3 regions of the Megalodesulfovibrio paquesii genome follow, and region 2 is predicted to be linked to each of the others. Evidence: predicted binding sites of a transcription regulator. Region 2 holds the regulator's gene; each other region holds the start of a gene.
What was found. Region 2 encodes sigma-54, which starts transcription at its own class of promoters, with help from an activator protein. Its sites were predicted from a motif close to CTGGCACGGNNNNTGCTT; they were not measured.

Region 1: ACYQ00_RS12665 (PEP-CTERM sorting domain-containing protein) is a predicted target of sigma-54. The motif match lies at 988-1,005, and genes of this name have one in related genera.
Region 3: sqr (type III sulfide quinone reductase, selenoprotein subtype) is a predicted target of sigma-54. The motif match lies at 2,065-2,082, and genes of this name have one in related genera.

The regions. Positions count from the first base shown of each region.
Region 1 is NZ_BAAIGQ010000005.1:1,340,136-1,347,396, forward strand. It holds gene ACYQ00_RS12655 (efflux RND transporter periplasmic adaptor subunit) at 1-215, opposite strand, end outside; gene ACYQ00_RS12660 (TetR/AcrR family transcriptional regulator) at 234-944, opposite strand; gene ACYQ00_RS12665 (PEP-CTERM sorting domain-containing protein) at 1,233-1,973, shown strand; gene ACYQ00_RS12670 (SDR family NAD(P)-dependent oxidoreductase) at 2,348-3,103, shown strand; gene ACYQ00_RS12675 (hypothetical protein) at 3,233-4,084, shown strand; gene ACYQ00_RS12680 (hypothetical protein) at 4,153-4,947, shown strand; gene ACYQ00_RS12685 (transporter substrate-binding domain-containing protein) at 4,999-6,213, shown strand; gene ACYQ00_RS12690 (PilZ domain-containing protein) at 6,210-6,602, shown strand; tRNA gene ACYQ00_RS12695 (tRNA-Ala) at 7,050-7,125, shown strand.
Region 2 is NZ_BAAIGQ010000005.1:1,004,876-1,012,136, forward strand. It holds gene ACYQ00_RS11125 (phosphoribosylformylglycinamidine synthase subunit PurQ) at 1-206, opposite strand, end outside; gene pyrG (CTP synthase) at 525-2,183, shown strand; gene ACYQ00_RS11135 (KdsC family phosphatase) at 2,228-2,767, shown strand; gene rpoN (RNA polymerase factor sigma-54) at 2,975-4,405, shown strand; gene hpf (ribosome hibernation-promoting factor, HPF/YfiA family) at 4,464-5,024, shown strand; gene ACYQ00_RS11150 (PTS sugar transporter subunit IIA) at 5,043-5,492, shown strand; gene rapZ (RNase adapter RapZ) at 5,489-6,451, shown strand; gene ACYQ00_RS11160 (PTS sugar transporter subunit IIA) at 6,535-6,984, shown strand; gene ACYQ00_RS11165 (PTS sugar transporter subunit IIB) at 6,996-7,261, shown strand, end outside.
Region 3 is NZ_BAAIGQ010000004.1:110,988-118,248, reverse strand. It holds gene ACYQ00_RS03255 (PAS domain-containing sensor histidine kinase) at 1-436, shown strand, start outside; gene ACYQ00_RS03250 (sigma-54-dependent transcriptional regulator) at 439-1,914, shown strand; gene sqr (type III sulfide quinone reductase, selenoprotein subtype) at 2,178-3,419, shown strand; gene ACYQ00_RS03240 (DUF1641 domain-containing protein) at 3,435-4,082, shown strand; gene ACYQ00_RS03235 (response regulator) at 4,117-4,473, shown strand; gene ACYQ00_RS03230 (response regulator) at 4,731-6,695, shown strand; gene ACYQ00_RS03225 (two-component system sensor histidine kinase NtrB) at 6,696-7,261, shown strand, end outside.

The DNA.
Region 1 (7,261 bases), 340 kb from region 2:
ACCAGCAAGTCCTTGAACGGCCGGGGGGTCACCTGTTCCACCTGCACTTCCACAGTACGCACGGGGGATGCAGGCACCAGCGCGCTGCCAGAGGCGTTTTCTGTTGCATTGGAGGTCGTGTTGGCCCCCTGCGCATGCAACGGGCTCTCACTACACCCCGAAAGCAACGCAGCCACCACAAGACACCAGGCGGCGATGATGAACAGCCGTTCCACAATACACTCCTTGGCTGCCTAGGCAGCCTGCCTCGTTCCCACGGCACAGACCCCGGCCTGGGAAAAAGCGGTGATATGATCCGCCAGCGTTCCGAGATCCTGCAAGTCCCGGCACCGGCCATCGTCCAGACGGGATTCGAAATTGCGGGCATACACGTAATACACCACCTGGGCGAACAGACTCATGGCGCAGCGGGAAAGCACTCGTTCCTCGGCCGCAAGCTGATGCTCTTCAAGAATGCCCTCAATGATGTTTCGCAAATACTGCTGCGAAGGCCTGACAAACGTGTCCATGAGCACGGCGATGTGCGGAGAATCGCCAAACAAGGCCTCCAGCACAAAGCGGCCATGCTCTTCGGTGTAGTCCCCCTGATCATTGCAGAAGAGGCGGCAGAGGATATTGTAGACCATGGTCCGCAGCCGATCCGAGGCTGAGGGATTCTCGGGGAGGCCACTGTCCAGAGGATAGCGGCGGGCGCCGCGGTCCAGCAGGTTGGCCACCACGGCAATATACAGCCCGTCCTTGTCCTGAAAATGATAATTCACCGCCGCCACATTGGCTTTGGCCACCCCGCAGATATCGCGGATGGTGGCTTTCTGAAAGCCCTTTTCCAGAAAAATGGCCTCAGCGGCCTTGAGGATGCGGTCGCGGGTGGAATCCTGCACCTCGCGCCGGGGCTGCTGAAATTGCTGAAGGCTTCTGGCGTGCATGTTGGCATAGGGTGGCATGGGGCGCTCCAAATATGGCTTGAAACAACGTTCTCTTTAAACAATGGCTCAATCGTTGTTTGAAGGAATTATCAAACACCGTTGGAATCTGTCAACGTATCAAACGCTGTTTTTTTCATAATTCCAGGAAAAAATGGCGTGGAATGTCGAAAAACTTAACACTTGTTAGCCAAACCGACAGCGTTCGCTGCTTCTGATTGCGTAACACACTCAAAATACACATAAAATATCTGGATCGTTTTTTGCTCTATTTCACTAAAAAAACATATAGTTACCAGGAGCTCCCCTATGAATCCCCGCCGGCTTGCATTCCTGCTCTGCGCTGTCCTGGCATTGTGTCCCACCTTGGCACAGGCTGCCGTATTAACCTTCGACTCAAGCGCCGACCTCGTTGGCTGGTACCGGGATCGCTATGAGCCTGCCGTCTTTGAAATCGCGTCCTTCGACGGCGACTCTCGCCTGCACATTGGAATTGATGGCAGCGATCAGCAATCCAGCTCCTTTTACAATTATCAAGGGATGAAACTCGACTTCGGGGTATCGGTCTCCGAAATCATTACTGCCGATTTGTACATCGATTCCAGCTGGAACAGCGCCAATGTCGGCATCTGGGGTACGCTCAAAACCCTCGACGGCCTCGTCAGCGGGTACCCCATCATTTCCTGGCGCGAAGGTGCCGGCATCATCTCCGGCTTCTACAGCTTTGACTATTTTCTTGGCGGATGGAATCTGCTCGGCTCGGGCTATGCCGAAGATGCCTGGCATACCTTGGAAATGCGCTACACCGGCTCCACCATGGACTATTATATTGATGGCGTATTTGCTTACGCCTTCGACGACATCTGGCAGGACGGTGTCATTGCCAACATCATCCTGAATTCGTACAATTTTGGTGAATCTTTCGATGTGTACTGGGATAATGTCGGCACCCGCCAGACGCCCGAACCCTCCACGCTGGTGCTGGCCGGTCTTGGGCTAGCTGGATTGATCCGCATGCGCCGCCGCAACCGGGCCCGCGCAACCACCTAGTGTGATGTCCACGAAATAAGGTGATAAGAATGTCAGCAGATTTCGTGGAAGATCGTCAGCCGAAATGCGGGGATTTCGGCTGAATCACGGAGCATGCTGCTCCGGGGCCGCTGTGCCAGCGGCCCAGTGTTGCGTCTATTCTGTATGGAGCATGTTAGAGGACGCAACACTAGAAACGCCTCCTCGATTCGCCACTGCATGCCGGCCGCCGTGAGTCCACCTCACGGCGGCCGTGCGCGTTCCGGCTCCTGCTTCCGGGAAATATTTCGTGTAACGATGCAAGCTTGCCTGACTTGTGCTCCGCGGTCAGGCTGATGTATGCTCCGGCTTCCTCCCTGCATGGAGCGCCGCCTCCGCAACCCAAGGAGCATGGTTTGAAGACCGTCTTTATCACCGGGGCCACTGCTGGCTTTGGCGCGGCCTGTGTCCGTCTGTTCGCAAAAAACAACTGGAATGTGGTGGCCTCCGGCCGCAATGAAGCACTTTTGAAAGGGCTGGTCGAAGAGCTCGCGCCTGCACCGGTGCATCCCCTGGTGCTGGACGTGCGGGACAAGGACGCCGTGTTCAACGCTGTGGCCGATCTGCCCAAGGCGTTTGCCGCAGTGGACGTGCTGGTGAACAACGCCGGCCTGGCCCTGGGGCTTGAGCCTGCCTTCGGCACCTCTCTGGATGACTGGGAAGTGATGGTGGATACCAACATCAAAGGCCTGCTCTACTGCACCCGCGCCATCCTGCCCGGCATGGTGGAACGCGGCACGGGGCATGTGGTGAACCTTGGCTCCATCGCCGGCAGCCATGCTTACAGGGGCGCCAATGTGTACGGTGCCAGCAAGGCCTTTGTGCAGCAGTTCAGCGCCAATCTGCGGTCCGATCTGCTTGGAACAAACGTCCGCGTGACCAACATCGAACCCGGCATGGCCGAAACAAACTTCTCCAAAACCCGCTTCCATGGTGATGAAACCCGCGCCGCCACCGTCTACAAAGGCGTGACACCTCTGTACGCCGAAGACATTGCCGAGGCCATCTTCTGGGCCGCAACCCGACCGGCCCATGTGAATATTGCCCGTGTGGAAATATGGCCCACCAATCAGGCCGACGGCGGCCCCACGGTCCATCGCAGCCAGGACTAACCCTCCTGCGCCACCAGCGCATGAAGCCCGCAATCCCTGCCCATGGCGTTTTGCAACCCGGTTTGTGAAATGCCATGGGCCGCCGGCCAGGCCACACGTGAGGAACGTGCCTTTTACTGCAAGGACAGCATGAACACTCCCCGACCCGCCAGGGCATCCATCAGCTGCACCAGAGCGCACACTGGTCCTGCAAGCCGGGCAAGCCGGGCCGGCCAAGGAGATCTGGTTGTGCGGGCCTCCTTCGAGAACGGTCTGACCCTGCACTGCGCCGTGCAGCCCCCGGAAGGACCAGTCACCCTGGTCGAGCTCCTTCCGGAGGTCTTCACTCTGGGCAATGCCATTCTGGAGCAGGCTGAATCCGCCACCTCCGCCTCGGGCCTGACCATCACCTGTGCCAAAGGCTGCGCCATGTGTTGCCGGCAGCTGGTTGCCGTTTCCCTGCACGAGGCAGCGCTGTTGGGGCATCTTGTCTGTCAGCTTCAACCCGATGAACAGGCGCGGATCCGGGACGCCAGCGCCGCCATTTGCTCCCGTCTGGAGCAGGAAGGGTTGCTGGCTGCACTTATCCACAGTCATACGGCAGAGTTCACCAATGCCTCCCGCCTGCAGGAACTCCAGCGCCGCTACTGGGCACTGCAGCTCCCCTGCCCCTTTCTGCTGGATGAGGCCTGCAGCATTTATCCCTTGCGCCCGTTGCTGTGCCGGGAATTTCTCATGACCTCGCCTCCGGCATTCTGTGCCGAACACGTTCAGGCCGCAGCCAGCATTCGGCGGGTCCACCTGCCCATGAGCCTGTCTTCCGCAGTGGCGTCCTTTGACGGCTTGCACGCCACTCCCACCCGCGCCGTGCCGTTGCCCCTGGCGCTGACCCTGCAGGGGTTGCTGGAAGCCAGAAACCTGCCGCAGGCGCCGGCCAAGGTCATGCTCCGGGCGCTGCTGGAGCATGCAGCCGAACATTTTGCATATCCGGCACAGCCTTGATCTGATTCACCCCGGGACTTGAAGTGATCAGTCTTGCCATGCGGGCCAGGCATGGCTAGGGTGAATGCATGCCGCCGCGTTCCTCCTCCTCCTTTGAAGAGTTTGCCAACTCCCTGGCCTCGGAAGCGCTTTCCGAAGCGGCGGAGAATTTTTTTGGCCGCCGTGTGGAGCTGGAACGCCAGGAGGAGCTGCTCAGGCGCAAGGCCGAAGAGCTGCAACGCCTGGCCGAGCAGGCCCTGGATGCCGCCGCGCTGCTCGGTGCGCTGCTCCTGGATGAGCAGGAGGCGGTGGCGTTTTTCCGCCTTGTGGGTCTGGAACTGGACGAAGCCGCCTTGTCCGAACTGTTCTGCACCCTGCGCGGGCGGCCCCTGCGGCTCAGAAGTGCCTTCCCCCGAGCACTGACCAAAGCCAGCCGCTATGCAAAACTCCTGGAAGCCGCCTACACGCAGGCCCGCCAGGCCTTTGAAGAATACCGCCATGGCCGTGTCACCCAGGACACTGCCCGCGGCCCCAAACGCATGACCCTGCATTACAAACAGCTGGAAGACTGGTGCGACGAACACAACTGCCGGGTTCGCGATGCGAATGCATCTCAGGCGCCCTCTTGTGTTATCGGCTTTTGCAAACAGCTGGTGGGCGATGGGGAACGCGAACGCATCCTGGGCGGCGGAGCCCATGGTGGCTGCAGCATTGATGATTCCATGGCCATAAAACCAATCGATTTCGCCTCATTACAGCTTCCAGCCTTGCCTTCCCTGCCGGATACCCCGGGCCTTTCCGCCAAAATTCGCGACTTCGGGCAAGCGCTCCACTCCCGGCGTGGAGAGGAACTTGCCGCGGTTTTGCCCAGAATTCGCCATTGATGCCCCACTCATCGTATTGTCACGCGCCGCGCAACCGGCTATAGTGATTGCATGATCGTACATACTGTGTTGCTCACTCTCGTCGCGTGGTGCCTGCTGCTGCAACCTGCCTTCGCCCAGGGCAATCTCGGTAGCGCTGCCACGCTGCCGCCTTTGCCCAGCGAAGTGATTTTCGGGTTCGACCGAGAATTCCCGCCCTTCGCCTATGAGCGTGACGGCCAGCCAGCCGGTTTCGATATCGACCTCTTCAACGCCTGTCTGGAAGGCCGGAATATCAAGGTCGTGTACAAGGCCATGAGCTGGGAACAGATCCAGCTGGCCCTGTCTTCCGGAGCCATTCACGTCACTTCCGGCATGGCCCGTACCCCCAAGCGCGAGCTGCTCTACGACTTTGCCGATCAGCCCACCGCCCGGCTGGAAGTCCGCCTCTTTACCAGAAACGATCATCGCGTGGCCGCCCTGAGCCAGCTGCGCGGCAAGTCTGTCAGCGCAGAACGCGGCACCCTGTACCTGCGCCTGCTGGAGGACCACGGCGGCCTTAACGTCCGCAGCTTCCCCTCCCAGCGCGAGGCACTGCAGGCCCTGGCCAATGGAGAGGTGGATGCCTTCGGTGGCGCAGACAAGACGGCTACCTACCTCATGCGCCGCCTGCCCATTCCAGGCATCTCCCCCGTGGGCGAACCCATTGCCGTCATGCCCATCCACTTCGCCGTGAGCAAGGAAACCCGCGCCCTTACTGCCATGCTCAACCAGGGCTTCCGCCGGACGCTTGAAAACGGCAAGTACGCGGAACTGTATCGTAAATGGTTCATCCCTGACCTGCCGGCCCAGGACGTGGCCCGCATGCTTGAGGCCGCGAAGGCGGCTCTGGTGTACGCTTACACGCCGTATTCCAAGGCCCCGCGGGGAGCCGCCGCGCTGGGAGTTTCCGGCACCTTGTATGTGGCCGGCAATGTGGAACATGCGCAGCCTTCCATGGGCGCCAGCGCCACCCGCGTGGCCTTGCTCAAAGCCATCTCCAATGGAGAAAAGGACATCCGGGCCGTGGTGGAAGTGGATGAGACCGGCCGGGTGGTCACTCCAGCCGGCGAGGTGGTGGATATGCTGCTGGAGTTCGGCGTGGAGGCGTTGGCCGTCACCGAACCGGAAAAAGGCCGTTACGTGCTGCGGGCGTTGATGGAACTGATGCCATACACACGGCCGCGCACACCTGGTCGCGAAATGCCCGACATCCCGTGGCTTGAACGTGGAGACGCGCAACAATGACAGACTCCCTGCGCCGCCGGTCCCGAATCCAGACCGGGCATACAGGCTCGCTCTGCACGCAGGCCATGTGCGTTCCGGTCCTCATGCACAACCTGAGTCTCAAAGGACTGTTGTGCGAAGTCGATGAAGTCGCAGCACCGGATGCCCCCGTCCCCGCCCCGGGAATGACCTGCATCGTCAAACTTCCGCTTGCCACTGGTGTCACCATCACCCTGGAAGGCGAAGTGGTCCGAGTTGAGCTCGATGGTTCCGCACCCGCCCGGGTGGCGGTGGACTTTACCGGCATGGACCCGGACAGTTACGCCCACTTGCGAAATCTGGTCCGCTTCAGTGCCCCAGATGCCGACGCCATTGACGAAGAGGAACTCAAGCAACCATTTTCCGAATAACTTCCTTCTTTTTCTGCCTCTCCCCCTCAACTCTCCGCGTACCCCGCCGATAGGCCATGCACTGCTCACTGCCAAGACAAGGAGCGTGCCATGGGCATTCCCGGCGACCACCCCCGCCACCCCTCTCGCACCGCAGCTGCACGCGATTTTGCCGCTGTGCTCGCTTCGGCCATTCGTCACGAATCAGCCTCCTCGCCCAGCGCCGTGGAATCAGTCGCCTCGCACCAGCCCGCCAGCATACCCACAAGCGCCTTGCTGCAATGGACTTGCGCAACCGACCACATCCCAACAAGGGCGCTCCCCCCGCGCGTGACACCGCCACAGTACCACCCCAGCCCCAACCTGCCCATCCCCTGGTTTCCGGACATGACCACCCAAAAAATTGCCTGAATTGTCACTCTTTGCTTGACCCGACCCGTCACTTCAGCTACACCTCTCTTTCTGCACGGGGCTGTAGCTCAGTTGGGAGAGCGCTTGAATGGCATTCAAGAGGTCGTGGGTTCGATTCCCTCCAGCTCCACCAAGCAAAATCAAGGGGTTGCGATGTTATCGCAACCCCTTTCTCATTGCTCACACTACACTTCACACTACATAAGACCTCTGCTGTACGCCAGCGATTGCTTTTATCACAACCTGCACGTGCTTTTATCACCTCCTGT
Region 2 (7,261 bases):
AGATCGTCCCCGTCGAGGAATCCGCCGGGGAAGAGCAGAAAATTATAGTCCGTGATGCGGATGCGATCCGCCACCAGATCGGGAAAAAAAACAATATCCGCAATATCCGCGCCTGCCTGCAGGGCGGCGTGGGCGCATTCGCGCTCGCAGTTGGAGCCGTAGCCGGTGACGACAAGCGCCTTGACGGACGTGGGAGAGTGGGACATGGCGTTTTGCTTCCTTGTATCCTGTCGAAACTATGCGAAATATTCGATGCGCCGGGGCTGCTTGGGGCAAGAGGGGGCACGTGGGGACTTGACGAAAGGGGGGTCTTCCGCAAAGAATATCCTCCCGAGCGCCGTGCCACCCGCCGCCGTTGTGCACAGTCTTGGCCGGGATTTCAAGCGCCAGTTTCGCTCCCGCGTGCAGCGCCTTCCAGCATGAGCCCAGAGGCGCAGGCTGTTTCGCGGCATGTCCAACCTATTTTGACCAAACCGGAGACTTCCGCGATGAAGAACAGCGGATACTATCGTGGCGGCAAGCCATTGAAGACCAAATTTATTTTTGTCACCGGCGGTGTGCTGTCCTCCCTGGGCAAGGGCCTGGCCGCCGCGTCCCTGGGCTCGCTGCTCATCGCCCGCGGGCTCAAGGTGACCATCCAGAAGCTGGACCCGTACATCAACGTGGACCCCGGCACCATGAATCCTTTTCAGCATGGTGAAGTCTACGTGACTGATGACGGCGCCGAAACCGACCTGGATCTGGGCCACTACGAGCGTTTTCTGAATACGCCCATGACCCAGAAGAACAACTACACCTCCGGTTCCATCTACCACAGCGTCATCACCAAGGAGCGCCGCGGGGACTACCTGGGCGGCACCGTGCAGGTGATTCCGCACATTACCGACGAGATCAAGCAGTCCATCCTGAACCTGGCTTCGGATGATATGGACGTGGTCATTGTGGAGATTGGCGGCACCGTGGGCGACATCGAAGGCCTGCCTTTCCTGGAAGCCATCCGCCAGCTGCGCGGGGACCTGGGCAAGGAGGCCGTGCTGTACATCCACCTGACCCTGGTGCCGTACATCAAGGCAGCGGGCGAGCTGAAAACCAAGCCCACCCAGCACAGCGTCAAGGAACTGCGCTCCATCGGCATCATGCCGGACATCATCATCTGCCGCTGCGAGCAGGACATCCCTCACGAGCTCAAGGCCAAGATCGCCCTGTTCTGCAACGTGGATGCTGATGCCGTGTTCTCCGCTGTGGACGTGAAGAGCATCTATGAGCTGCCTCTCAAACTGTATGAGGAAGGGCTGGACCAGAAGGTGGCCATCCTGCTCAAACTGCCGGCAAAGAACCCGGACCTCTCAGCCTGGAAGCAGGTGGTGCAGAAGCTGGGGCATCCCATTGGCGCGGTTTCCATCGGCATTGTGGGCAAGTATGTGGATTTGAAGGAAGCCTACAAAAGCCTGCATGAAGCGCTCATCCACGGTGGCATTGCCAACGACGTGGCCGTGAATCTGGTGTATGTGAATTCCGAGGAAGTGACCGACAAAACCGTGGGCAGCATTCTGGCCGGGCTGGACGGCATCCTCGTGCCCGGCGGCTTTGGTAACCGCGGCATCACCGGGAAGATCCGGGCCATCCAATACGCTCGCGAAAACAAGATTCCCTTCTTTGGCATCTGCCTGGGCATGCAATGCGCGGTGATTGAATTCGCCCGCAACGTGCTCAAGCTGGACGCCGATTCCCAGGAATTCAACCCCCTGACCCAGCACCCGGTCATCTATCTGATGAAGGAATGGTACGATTACCGGACGCAGAAGGTGGAAACCCGGGGCAAGGATACGGACCTGGGCGGGACCATGCGCCTGGGGGCTTATCCCTGTGTGGTTTCCCCGGACACCAAGGCCCACGAGGCGTACAAAAAGGACGAAATCCAGGAACGCCACCGCCACCGCTACGAATTCAATCAAACTTACAAGGACATGTGCGAGGAGATGGGGCTGGTGTTCTCCGGCCTGTCCCCGGACAAGCAGCTGGTGGAAATTGTGGAGTTGCCTGACCACCCCTGGTTCCTGGGCTGCCAGTTCCACCCGGAATTCCAGTCCGGCCCCATGCGCCCGCATCCGTTGTTCCGCGAATTCATCAAGGCTGCCAAGGTGTTACAGGGGAGTATCGCCACGAGGAGCAACCAGGCGTGAGGCCGCCCCGCCGCCCGTTGCCCGCAGGCCGGGGCAATCCTGCCATCCGCCGCGCCCGGGCGTTGGGCGCGGCGCGTCATGTGCGCTTGCTGGTACTGGACGTGGACGGCGTGCTGACCGATGGCCGGCTTCTGTACAAGGAAGCCGGCCCGGCGGACAAGCTCTTCCATGCCCAGGATGGCCTGGGCATCAAGGCTGCCCAGGCCCAGGGGCTCCATGTGGCGGTCATCAGCGGGCTGGATTCTCCTGTGGTGGCCCGCCGCATGAAGGAACTCGGGGTGGAGGATTACCAACCCGGCCACCGCCACAAGGTGGGCGCCCTGCAGCTGATGCTGGACAAGCATGGCCTGGGCTGGCCCCAGGCGGCGTTTCTTGGGGATGACTGGGTGGATCTGGCGGTCATGGAGAAAGTGGGCTTGCCCATGACCGTGCCCAACTCCCAGGCGGAATGCCGGCGCCTGGCCCTCTGGACCAGCCGGCTCCCTGGCGGACACGCCGCCACGCGGGAAGCCATCCGGTTCATTCTTCAGGCCCAGGGCAAACTCAGCGCAGCGGTAAACTCTTTTCTGCATCCCCAAGTCTGAATAGAGACCAACCAGCGCAAATTCAACGGGAAAAATATTAAACTTCCGCTTGACACCGCTGGAATCAACATTGCATGCCGCCACGTCTTGCAAGGGGCGTGCTTCTGTGGCACTACTCAAACCCGTCCAGGATGTTAGCCTGCGAAACACAGCTGCATTTTCTTGTCAATCTTGTTAATTTTTTAGCGAACGGAGCACTACGGACACATGGCCCTGGAACTCAGACAGTCCCTCAAGCTGAGCCAGCAGTTGGTGATGACTCCCCAGCTGCAGCAGGCCATTAAACTGTTGCAGCTCTCCCGGATCGAGCTGCTAGAGACGGTCCAGCAGGAATTGCTGGAAAACCCCTTCCTGGAAGAGTCCCTTCAGGAAACCGCCCCCGAACCCTCCTTTCAGGATGCCAGTCCCGCCGGCCAGGAGCGCGACGCCGTGACTGAGCGCGACATGCTCAAAAGTGCGGACTGGGAGGATTACATCGGGGATTTTGCCTCCACCACGCGGCAGATGAACCAGCGCGAGGTGGAAATCCCCGAAGACGGCCTCTCCTTTGAGGCCCGGCTCACCTCCAGCCACAGCCTGGAAGGGCACCTGGAGTGGCAGCTGCGGCTTTCCGGTGCCACCCCGCGTGAGCTGGAAATCGCCGACGCCATCATCGGCAATCTCGGTTCCTCGGGCTATCTGCAGGCCTCGGCTGAAGAGCTGGCCGCCATGACCAGCGGCACGGTGGATGAGGTGGAGGCCGTGCTGCACAAGGTCCAGCGGCTGGACCCCGTGGGTGTGGCCGCCCGTACGCCGCAGGAATGCCTGCTCCTGCAGCTGGAGCTCTACAAGATGGATACCGACCCCATCCTGGTGGAGCTGGTCCGCGAGCATCTGGAAGATCTGGAAAAGAAACGCTACAAGCCGCTGGCGCGCAAATTTAAGATTTCCCTTGAGGAGCTGCGTGAGTACCTGGAGGTGATCCAGGGTCTGGATCCCATGCCCGGCGCCAGTTTCGGTTCGGGAGAACCCAGTTACGTCAGCCCGGACGTGTTTGTGTACAAACTGGGCGACGAATGGGTGGTGCTCCTGAACGAGGACGGCCTGCCCCGGCTGGAACTCTCCAGCGCCTATGGCGACCTGCCCTCCCGCGGCAGTGATAAGGAGCGGGATTATCTGCAGGAAAAGATGCGTTCGGCCCAGTGGCTCATGAAGAGCCTCTACCAACGCCAGCGCACGCTTTTCAAGGTGGCGGAAAGCGTGGTCAAACACCAGCGCGAGTTCTTCGAGCATGGAGTGACGCAGCTCAAGCCGTTGATTCTCAAGGACATCGCCGAAGATATCGGCATGCACGAATCCACGGTCTCCCGCATCACCACCAGCAAATACATGGCCACCCCCCACGGCACCTTTGAGTTGAAATTCTTCTTCAACAGCGCCCTGGAGCTGGATGACGGCACCCAGGTGGGCTCGGAAAGCGTTAAAGCGCTTATCAAAAAGCACATCGACGCCGAGGACCCCAAGTCCCCGCTTTCTGACGAGCGCATTGCAGAAATTCTCAAAGACACGTTGCATGTCAACATCGCTCGCCGTACAGTGGCCAAATACCGTATGGCCCTGGACATTCCCTCCTCCTCCAAGCGACGGGAAATGTTCTGATCCACAAACCCCGCCCGACGCATTACGCGGCGCGGCGGCGCACCTCACGGGAGCGCCTATGCAGATTACCTTTACCTTCAAGAATTTCGAACCGTCCGAGCACCTGAAGCAATACGCCCAGCGCCGATTCGAAAAACTCACCAAATTTCTGGAACGCACCGACGCCTCCGCGGAGCTGCAAGTGGCCATGAGCGTGGAAAAGCAGCGCCACATGGCCGAAGTGAAGCTTGTGGGCGACGGCCTGCACCTCTCGGCCTCCGAATCCAGCGAGGACATGTACCAGACCGTGGACCTCGTGCTGGACAAACTGGATGCCCAGATGCGCAAGCACCGGGAAAAGGGCAAGGACAAGCGCAAGGGTGGCGATGTGGCCCTCGATGGCCGCACCGTGCGCACGGAAGTCTTCCAGCTCACGCCCACGCCCTCTGGCGGCCGGGAGCGCAGCATCGTCGATTCCGATCATTTCCAGCCCAAACCCATGAACGTGGAAGAAGCTGCCGAGCAGCTCGAAACCTCCCAGGAACAGTTCCTGGTGTTCCTGGATGCTGAAACCAGCCGCGTCAATGTCCTGTACCGCCGCAAAAATGGCGACTACGGCCTCATCGACCCCGGCATGTAGGGAGTTTGGTCAAGCGGTATGAAACTGGAGGAATTCCTCGACCCGCGGCTGGTGCTGCCCGACCTGCACGCCACGGCCAAGCCGGCTGTGCTGCAGGAGCTCATCGCCCCCGTGGCGGAGACCATGCCCGGCTTTGATGCCAAAAAAGCCCTGCAGGTGCTTTTGGAACGCGAATACCTGGGCACCACCGGCATCGGAGACGGCATTGCCATCCCTCACGGCAAGCTGGCGGACCTGGACAAGATTGTCCTTGTGGTCGGTCGCAGCAAGGAAGGCGTGGACTTCGAGGCCCTGGACCTCAAGCGCTGCTCCATCTTCTTTCTGGTGCTGGCGCCGGAACAGGTGGCAGGCATGCATTTGCGCATCCTGGCCCACATCTCCCGGCTGCTGAAAGACGATGCCTTCCGGCGTGATTTTCTGAGCGCGCCGGACAAGGAGAGCCTGTGGAAACTGCTGGCGAGAACTTGAGCGCAGAGGCGTCCTCAGCCGCGCCGGGCTTGTTCCCGGCCACCTCCGCCTTTCCGGTGATGGTGGTCTGCGGACTGTCCGGCGCTGGAAAATCCACGGCCCTGGGCGTGTTTGAAGACCTGCGCTTCTTCACCGTGGACGGTATCCCGCCCAGTCTGGCTCCCAAGCTGGTGCAGCTCTTTGCCGGCGAATCCCGCCGCAAGTTCCAGGGGCTGGCCCTGGGGGTGGATGTGCGCACGGCCGACGACGCCGCCTCCGCCTGGAAACTCGTCCTCCAAGAAATCAAGGACCTGGGGGCCACCCCCCAGGTCCTCTTTCTTGAGGCACGCACTCCGGTGCTCATGCGCCGCTATGCCGCCACCCGCCGCCCGCACCCCATGGTCCAGCTGGTCCAGATGGGTCAGCCGCAGGAGGGCGAAGGCAGCTGCAGTGTGGGGCTTGAAGAAGCCATTGCACTCGAAAAACAGGCCTTGCTGCCCCTGCGCAATCTGGCCGATCTGGTGGTGGACACCACCGACCATTCCGTGCACGATCTGCGGCGTGTCATCAAGGACAAATGGGGCGCCCTGGGGCAAACGGGCAAGGGCCTCTCCATCCACCTGATCACCTTTGGCTTCAAATACGGCCCCCCCCTGGAGGCCGACCTGGTCTTTGACCTGCGCTTCCTTCCGAACCCGTATTTTGTGGAGGCCTTGCGTCCGCTGACAGGGCAGGATCCCGCCATTGTGGACTATGTGCTCGGCAAGGATCCTGGAAAGACCTTCCTGAACAAGCTCAAGGAATTTCTCCTCTACCTCATGCCCCTGTACGACGGCGAGGGGCGGTATCGCGTCACCGTGGCCATTGGGTGCACTGGCGGCAGGCACCGTTCCGTGGCCGTTACGGAAGCGATTTTCGCAACGTTCAAGGCCGCCGGCTATCCGGTATCCATGGAACACCGGCACATGGCCCTGGGCTAGCTGCGCCCGCCACGCTGCCAGGGCGTGGCCCAGGCCCGGCCGATACCCCCCAGGCAAGGCCGACAAATCAAGGACGGGGAGGCATGGCACACGATTCCCAATCCCAGCCCCGCACAGGCGTGGTGGTGGTGACCCACGCAGACTATGGCGCGCACTTGCTGCACGCAGCGGAATTCATCCTCGGCCCCCAAACCGGCTGCGCCGCTCTGTGCGTGGATAACACCCAAAGCGTTGACGCCATCGTGGACCGGCTTAAAGACGCCGTGATTCGTTGCGACGAAGGGCAGGGTGTCCTGCTGCTGACGGACATGTTCGGCGGCACTCCCACCAACCTTAGCCTCTCGCTCCTGGGGCAGGAACCGCCCATCTGCGAGCTGGAGGTGGTGACCGGCGTCAACCTGCCTATGCTGCTCAAAGCCCTTGGCGCACGCCATCTGGCCCCGGCGGCCCTGGCTGTTGAGGTCAAGAAGGCAGGCGGGCAGGGTATCGTCGTGGCAGGCGAACTCTTGCGCGCCCGAGTCAAAGGGAGTTAAGGGAGTCGGCCATGTTCTGGGTGCGCGTCGACAACCGCCTGGTTCACGGCCAGGTTATCGAAACGTGGCTGCCCCACACCGATTGCGAGGTGCTGGTGGTCTGCAACGACGCCGTGGCCGGCGACGTGCTGCAGCAGGAAATCATGACCCTGGCCATCCCCCACAGTATCGAGACCCTGTTCGTCACTGTGGCGGATCTGCCTGCAGCCATGACCCGCCTGGCGCGAAATTATGAGATGACCAACACCCTGGTCTTGTTCAACGGCTGCAGCGACGC
Region 3 (7,261 bases), on a different contig from region 2:
CGGCCGCCGCACCAGGCGTTTCGACGTGCGGTATGCTTCTGGATTGCCCCTGGTCCGCGGGCGTCGCCAACGACTGGAGCAGGTGGTGGTCAATCTGCTGCAGAACGCCTGCCACGCCCTGGAGCACGAGGGGCAGGGTCTTGTGGTGGAAACCAGGCATGACCCGGAGGCCGGCGCGGTGGAAATCGTGGTCACGGACGAGGGGGTGGGCATCGCGCCTGAGGCCCTGCCCCTGGTGACGCAGCCGTTTTATTCCACCAAAGGTCAGCAGGGAGGCACCGGGCTGGGCTTGTCCATTTCCCTGTCCATTGCCCGGGAGCACGGCGGGCGGCTGGAGCTGGAATCCGCTCCCGGTCGGGGCACGCAGGCCCTGCTGGCCCTGCCCGTGGCCTTGCCCGTGGTCTTTCCAGGACCGTTGCCTGGAGCAAGGGGCTGACCATGGCCGCAGACACCAAGCATCCCCTGGCGCCCATCCTCATCGTGGACGACGAGGAGCAGGCCCTGACCAGCTATGCCCTGAACCTGCGCTTTTCCGGCATCACCAACACCATTCTCTGCTCAGACAGCCGCACCGTGCCCGAGCTGCTCTCCACCCGGCCGTTTTCGCTGGTGATGCTGGATTTGTCCATGCCGCACACCAGCGGCGAGGAGATCCTGGCCCACATCCGCGAGCAGGGCCTGGACGTGCCGGCCATCGTCCTTACCGGGCACAACGAGGTGGAGACGGCCGTGCGCTGCATGCAGGCCGGCTCGTTGGATTATCTGGTCAAACCTGTGGACCGCGGCCGGCTGCTGGCCGCCGTGACCCAGGCGCTGGAGCGGCGGGGGCAGGCGGACAGGGCCTCCCTCACTGCAGGGGGCGGTGCCTTGGTGGCCGGCGCAAAGCCTGGCGCTGCCGTTGCGGCAGAGGAGGGGGCGCAGCTGCTGACCCGCAGCCCGGCCATGCGCGAGGTGCTGACCCAGCTGGCTGCCGTGGCCCGGTCCCGCGAGCCGGCGCTCATCGTGGGCGAGACCGGCGTGGGCAAGGAGCTGGCCGCCCGGGCCATTCATCAGGCCTGCGCGGGAGACGCCCGCCACCGGCCCTTCATCGGCTGCAACGTGGCCGGGCTGGATGATGTCATGCTTTCGGACACCCTCTTCGGCCACAAAAAAGGCGCCTACACCGGCGCCCAGGGCGGCCGCAGCGGACTGCTGGAAGAAGCCGGCGACGGCACGCTGTTTCTGGATGAAATCGGCGACCTCTCCCTGACCTCACAACTCAAGCTGCTGCGCTGCATCCAGGAGCGCGAATACTATCCCCTGGGCTCGGACGCACCGCGACCCATGGACTGCCGGCTGGTGGCGGCCACCAACAAGACCGTGGCCGAACTGCTGGATCCCGCCGTCTTCCGGCGCGACCTCTTCTTCCGTCTGCGCACCCACCTGATTGTGCTGCCCCCCCTGCGGGACCGGCTGGAGGATCTGGAGCTGCTGGTCCCCCATTTTCTGGAGGAAGCAGCCAGGGAGACCGGCCAGTCGGTGCCGGAGATTCCCGAGGCCCTCTACGCCGAGCTTCGACGCTACGATTTCCCCGGCAACGTGCGCGAACTCAAGTCCATGCTCCTGCACGCCTGCACCCTGCACCGGGGCGGCGGGCCATTGGGGCTTGGGCCGGTGGTGGACTGGATGCAGTCCGTGCGGCAGGGGTTGCACCAGGCCGCGAGCCCGTTGCCACCGCTCCCGTCGCTGCAGCGCGGCCCTGCCTGCGTCCTGCCCACCCTCAGGCAGGCTGAGGCTCGCGTGGCCGAGGATGTGATTCTCCAGGCCCTGAAGCAGGCCGGGGGCAATCAGAGCAAGGCGGCGAAACTGCTGGGCATCTCCCGCCAGGCCCTGCACAAGCGCCTCAAGACCCTGGGCGACGTCAACCCAGGTTGACGCCTTGCACCGGGTTGACAGATCCTGCAACACACTGGAATAAAATACCAAACTAAATTCATACCAAAACAGAAGTAAAAAAAGGTTGCGCCTGCTGGGGGGCTCGGGGGATAGATTGGCGCAACAAGCTGAAATTCAATGCGGAAATTCTTGGCCCGTCCCTTGCTCATACGGCTCCATGCGCTGGCCGGCACCCGGCTGCTCCGGGAAGGCGGCTCGCGCACCACTGCAATCACCATCCTCATCAGGGAGCCGTGAACCACATGAAAAAGCTGTTGATCCTGGGATCTGGCGCCGGCGGCGTCATGGTCGCCGCGAAGATGGCCAAGCTGTTGGATCCGAAAGAGTGGAAGATCACCATCATCGACCGTTCCTGGCAGCATCACTACCAGGCCGGCTGGCTGTTCATTCCCTTTGGGATCTATTCCCTCAAGGACTGCATCAAGCCGCAGATGGACTTCATCCCCTCCAATGTGGAGTTTGTGCAGGACGAGATCGAGAACATCGACCCCGTGGCCAAGAAGGTCACCTGCAAGGGCGGCACCCACACCTATGACTGGGTGGTGGTGGGCACCGGCTGCCGCATCGTGCCTGATGAAATCGACGGCATGAGCGACGGCTGGCGCAAGGACATCTTCGATTTCTACACCCCCGACGGCGCCGTGGCCCTGGCCAAGAAGCTCAAGCACTTCAACAAGGGCAAGCTGGTGCTGAACATCGCCGAAATGCCCATCAAGTGCCCGGTGGCCCCGCTGGAGTTCGTGTTCCTGGCTGACTGGTTCTACATGATCAACGATTCGCGCTGCAATATCGAGATCGAACTGGTCACCCCCCTCACCGGGGCGTTCACCAAGCCCGTGGCCGCGGAAATCCTGGGCAAGCTCTGCGAAGACAAGAACATCAAGATTACGCCCAACTTTGAAATCGGCAGCGTGGACGTGGGCCGCAAGGTCATCGAATCCCACAAGGGCGAGGAAGTGGACTACGACCTGCTGGTCTCCATTCCGCCGAACTTCGGCTCCAAGGTCATCGAGGATTCTGAAATCGGCGACGCCATGGCCTACCTGGACACGGACCACCACACGCTGAAGTCCAAGAAGTACGAGAATATGTACGTCATTGGCGACGCGACCAACGTCCCCACCTCCAAGGCCGGCTCCGTGGCCCACTTTGAATCCGACGTGGTGGCCGAGAACCTGCACCGCGAGATCGAAGGCCTGGAACCGCGCCCTGAATTCGACGGCCACTCCACCTGCTTCATCGTCACGGGCTACGAAAAGGCCACCCTCATCGACTTCAACTACAAAATTGAACCCCTGCCGGGAAAATACCCCTTCCCCGGCCTGGGGCCCATGGATCTGCTGGGCGAGTCCTTCATGAACTACATGGGCAAGATGATGTTCAAGTGGGTGTACTTCAACCTCATGCTCAAGGGCAAGGAACTGCCTCTGGAACCCCAGATGTTCATGGCCGGCAAGAAGCGCATGGGCGCGTGCAGCCTGTAAGGAGGGTCCTGCATCATGAAGAACGAGGACCTGATTCTGCAAAAACTGGAGACGATCGAAGCCGAGCTCATGGAAATGCGCAAGTCCCGGCTGGAGATCCAGGAACTCAAGGACGACTTGAGCCCCCTGATGAAGTCGTCCTTCCAACACCTGCTGCGCGAACTCGGACAGGTGGATCACGGCTTCGAGCTGGAAGACGGGTTCCTCATGCTCAAGCGCCTGCTGCGCAACATGAAGAACATCGCCTACATGCTGGACCAGATGGAAAACGCCATCGAGCTCTTCCACACCATGGAGCCCATGCTCAAGAGCTCCATGCACAACGCCATCCGCTTCCTGGGCACCCTGGAAACCCGCGGCGTGTTCCGGACCTATGAAGCCATGCTCGAAGTGCGGGCCAAGGTGGCTGCCCAGTATGGTCCCGAGGACCTGGCCGAAATGGGCGACAGCTTTGTCGAGATGCTTGGCCTGCTCAAAAAGATGTCCAGCCCGGAATTCATGGAGTTTCTGAACAAACTCACCGAACTCCCGGCGGCCATGAACCTGAAGGACGCCGAGCCCATCGGCCTCAGGAGCATGGTCTCCGCCATGCGCGACCCAGCCCTGCGCGAAGGCCTGGGCGTGGGCCTGCAAATGGCCAAGTCTCTCCAGAAACTGAAGTAATCCGCCTGATTCTAAGGCGAATCACGAGGTGCATATGTCTAAGAAAGTGCTCATCATCGACGACGATCCGGATATCGTGTCCTACCTCAAGGACGTGTTCGACGAGGCCGGCTTCACCACGTTCGTGGCGAACAATGGCGTGGAAGGCCTGGAAAAAGCCCAGGTCCACAACCCCGACCTCATCACCCTGGACATGGACATGCCCGGCCGTGGCGGCACCCTGTTCTACGTCAAACTGCGCCAGGAACCTTCCCTGGCCGAAATCCCGGTCATTGTCATCTCCGGCGTCGGCCCTCGCCCGCCGGCACTCAACAAGAGCGTCCCCGTGCTCTCCAAGCCCGTGGACCCGCAAAAGACCCTGGCCCTGGCCAAGGAAATGGTGGGAATGTAGGGAGTTGGGAGAACTGGGGGGAAACCTTTCTTAAAGAAAGGTTTCCCCCCCCAGACCCCCCTTCCAAAGATATTTGAGGTGTTGGTGATGCAAGCGTGTTTCTCAATGCCCTCCCCGAAGGATTCATTTCTGTTGCGATCACCGCGTCACGCATCACCCCAGGTAAAAGTCTTTGGGGAGGGGGGTGTAGGGGGAACCCCTTTCTCCAAAAAGGGGTTCCCCCTACCATCCGTTCACCCTCCAGCCTGGAGCTGACCATGCATGACGGGTTGTCCGAGCGCGTCCTGATCGTGGACGACGAAGCCCCCATCCGGGAGGTGCTGGAGCTGTCCGTGGCCGACCTGGGCTACGAGGTGCAGACCGCGGCCCATGGCGAGGCGGCGTTGGCGCTCTGCGAGACCTTTGCGCCCGGCATCGTGCTCACGGACATCAAAATGCCCGGCATGGACGGCATCGAGCTGCTCAAGCGCATCAAGGCCGCCTGGCCGGACATTGAGGTGATCATGGTCAGCGGGCATGGGGACATGGAGCTGGCCATCAAGAGCCTGCAGCTTGAGGCCATGGACTTCATCACCAAGCCCGTGCGTGACGAGCTGCTCATCAGCGCCCTCAGACGCGCGGCGGACAAGATCGCCATGCGTCGCCAGCTTCGGGAGCACACCCGCAATCTGGAGCGCATTGTCAGGGAAAAGAGCGCCCGTCTGGTGGAGCTGGAGCGCCAGCTGGCTGTGGGGCAGGTGGTGGAGGGGCTTTCCTCGGCCATGAAGGGCCTGGCTGCGGCCTTTGACGAAGGGCCAAGCTATTTCAACGAACTGCCGTGCTTTATTTCCATCCATAACAGATACCTGGAAGTGGTGGCCGCCAACCAGCTTTGCAAGGAACGGCTGGGCAATCTCGTGGGCCGGCACTCCTGGGAGGCCTACGACGGCCGCGAGGGCAGCGGCAACGCCTGCCCCGTCTGGCAGACCATCGAGACCGGCAAGGCCCAGCGCAGCCGGGAGCGGCTGGTGGACAGGGACGGCGCCGTCATCCCGGTCATCGTGCACACCGCGCCCATTTTCAATCAAGAGGGGCTGGTGGAGCTGGTCATCGAGCTGTCGGTGGATGTTTCGGAAGTGAACCGGCTGCAGGAGGATCTGCGCGCGGCCCGGGAAAAGTGGCAGCGGCTCTTTGACGCTGTGCCGGCGACCATTGCCGTGGTGGATGAGGAATTCAGGATTGTGGACGCCAACCGCCGCTTTCGACACGATTTTGGCGAAACACGCGGCGAGACGGCCTTGGCCTGTCACGAGCTGTTTGGCCACCGCGACCACCCCTGCGAGCGCTGTCCCGTGGCCGAGACCTTTGAGGACGGGCGTTCGCATGAGAGCGAAACCGTGGTCCTGACCCGCAACGGCGAGCAGCGGCACGTGTTGGTGCAGACCGCCCCCGTGCGCAACGAGGCCGGAGAGATCGGCCTGGTGATGGAAATCGCCACGGATATCACCCAGATCCGCCAGCTACAGGATCATCTGGCCTCTTTGGGGCTGATGCTCGGCTCCATGTCCCATGGCGTCAAAGGGCTGCTCACCTCCCTGGACGGCGGCGTGTACAAGGTCGAAGCCGGCCTGCGCAAGGCGGATGACGCCAAGGTGCGCGAGGGCTGGGGCATCGTCCGGGACAAGATTTCCCGCATCCGCAAGATGGTCCTGGATATTCTGTACTACGCCAAGAGCCGCGAGCCCGAACGCAGCGAGGTGGACGTGGCCGCCTTTGCCCGCGATCTGGCTGGCGTCGTCGAACCCAAGGCCGCGGCCCGGGGCGTGCAGTTTGCCCTGGAAGCCGGCGCGGAGCTGGGGACAATCTGCCTGGACGAAACCGCCATGCATTCCGCCCTGGTGAACTTTCTGGAAAACGCCGTGGACGCCTGCGCCGAAGCCGCGCATCTGCAGCGGGTGGATCCGGCGGAAAAGATCGTCCGCCTGCGCGTGCAGGGGGATGCGGCCCGGCTGGTCATCGAAGTGCAGGACGACGGCGTGGGCATGGACCAGCACACCCGGGAGAGAATGTTCACCCTCTTTTTCTCCTCCAAGGGATCCCGCGGCACGGGGCTGGGGCTGTTCATTTCCAACCAGATCGTCAGCCAGCACGGCGGGCGCATTGTCGTGGAGAGCGAGCCGGACCGCGGCACGCGCATTGTCGTGACCCTGCCCCGGGGAGAGGCGGCAGGGGAGGGGGCCTAGATGCGCCGCGCCATCTTGCTGCTGCTGGAGCTGGCGCGTCGTGCCGCGGCCCATGCCCGCTGCCGGCTGACGCTCAAGCTGGCCATTCCCATTGTCTGCATTCTGTTCGTCTGCATCCTGGTCTGGAGTTTTTACCACATCCGCCATCAGCAGACCTTTGCCCGCCAGAGCCTCATCAACAGCGCGGACCGCGTGGCCAGCACCGTGCAGCTGGGCTTGCACTACGCCATGATGCTCAACTCCCGCCAGGATATCCGGGCCATTGTGGAGAACTGCGGCACCCTGCCGGAGATCCGCGGCATCCGTATTTTCAACAAGCAGCGGCAGGTCATGTTCTCGGCGGATGCCCGCGAGGTCGGGGCGCGCTTCTCCATGGCTGAACCCCTGTGCCAGACCTGCCACCGGTTCACCCCGGCCCTGCTCACGCCCACCCTGGAGCAACGGCTGTACAGCGAGGATGTGGTGGAGGGCGAGCGGGTGCTGCGCCTGGCCAGCCCCATCCTCAATGAGCCCGGCTGCTCCGACCCGGCCGGCTGTCACTTTCACAGCGAGGACGACACAATCCT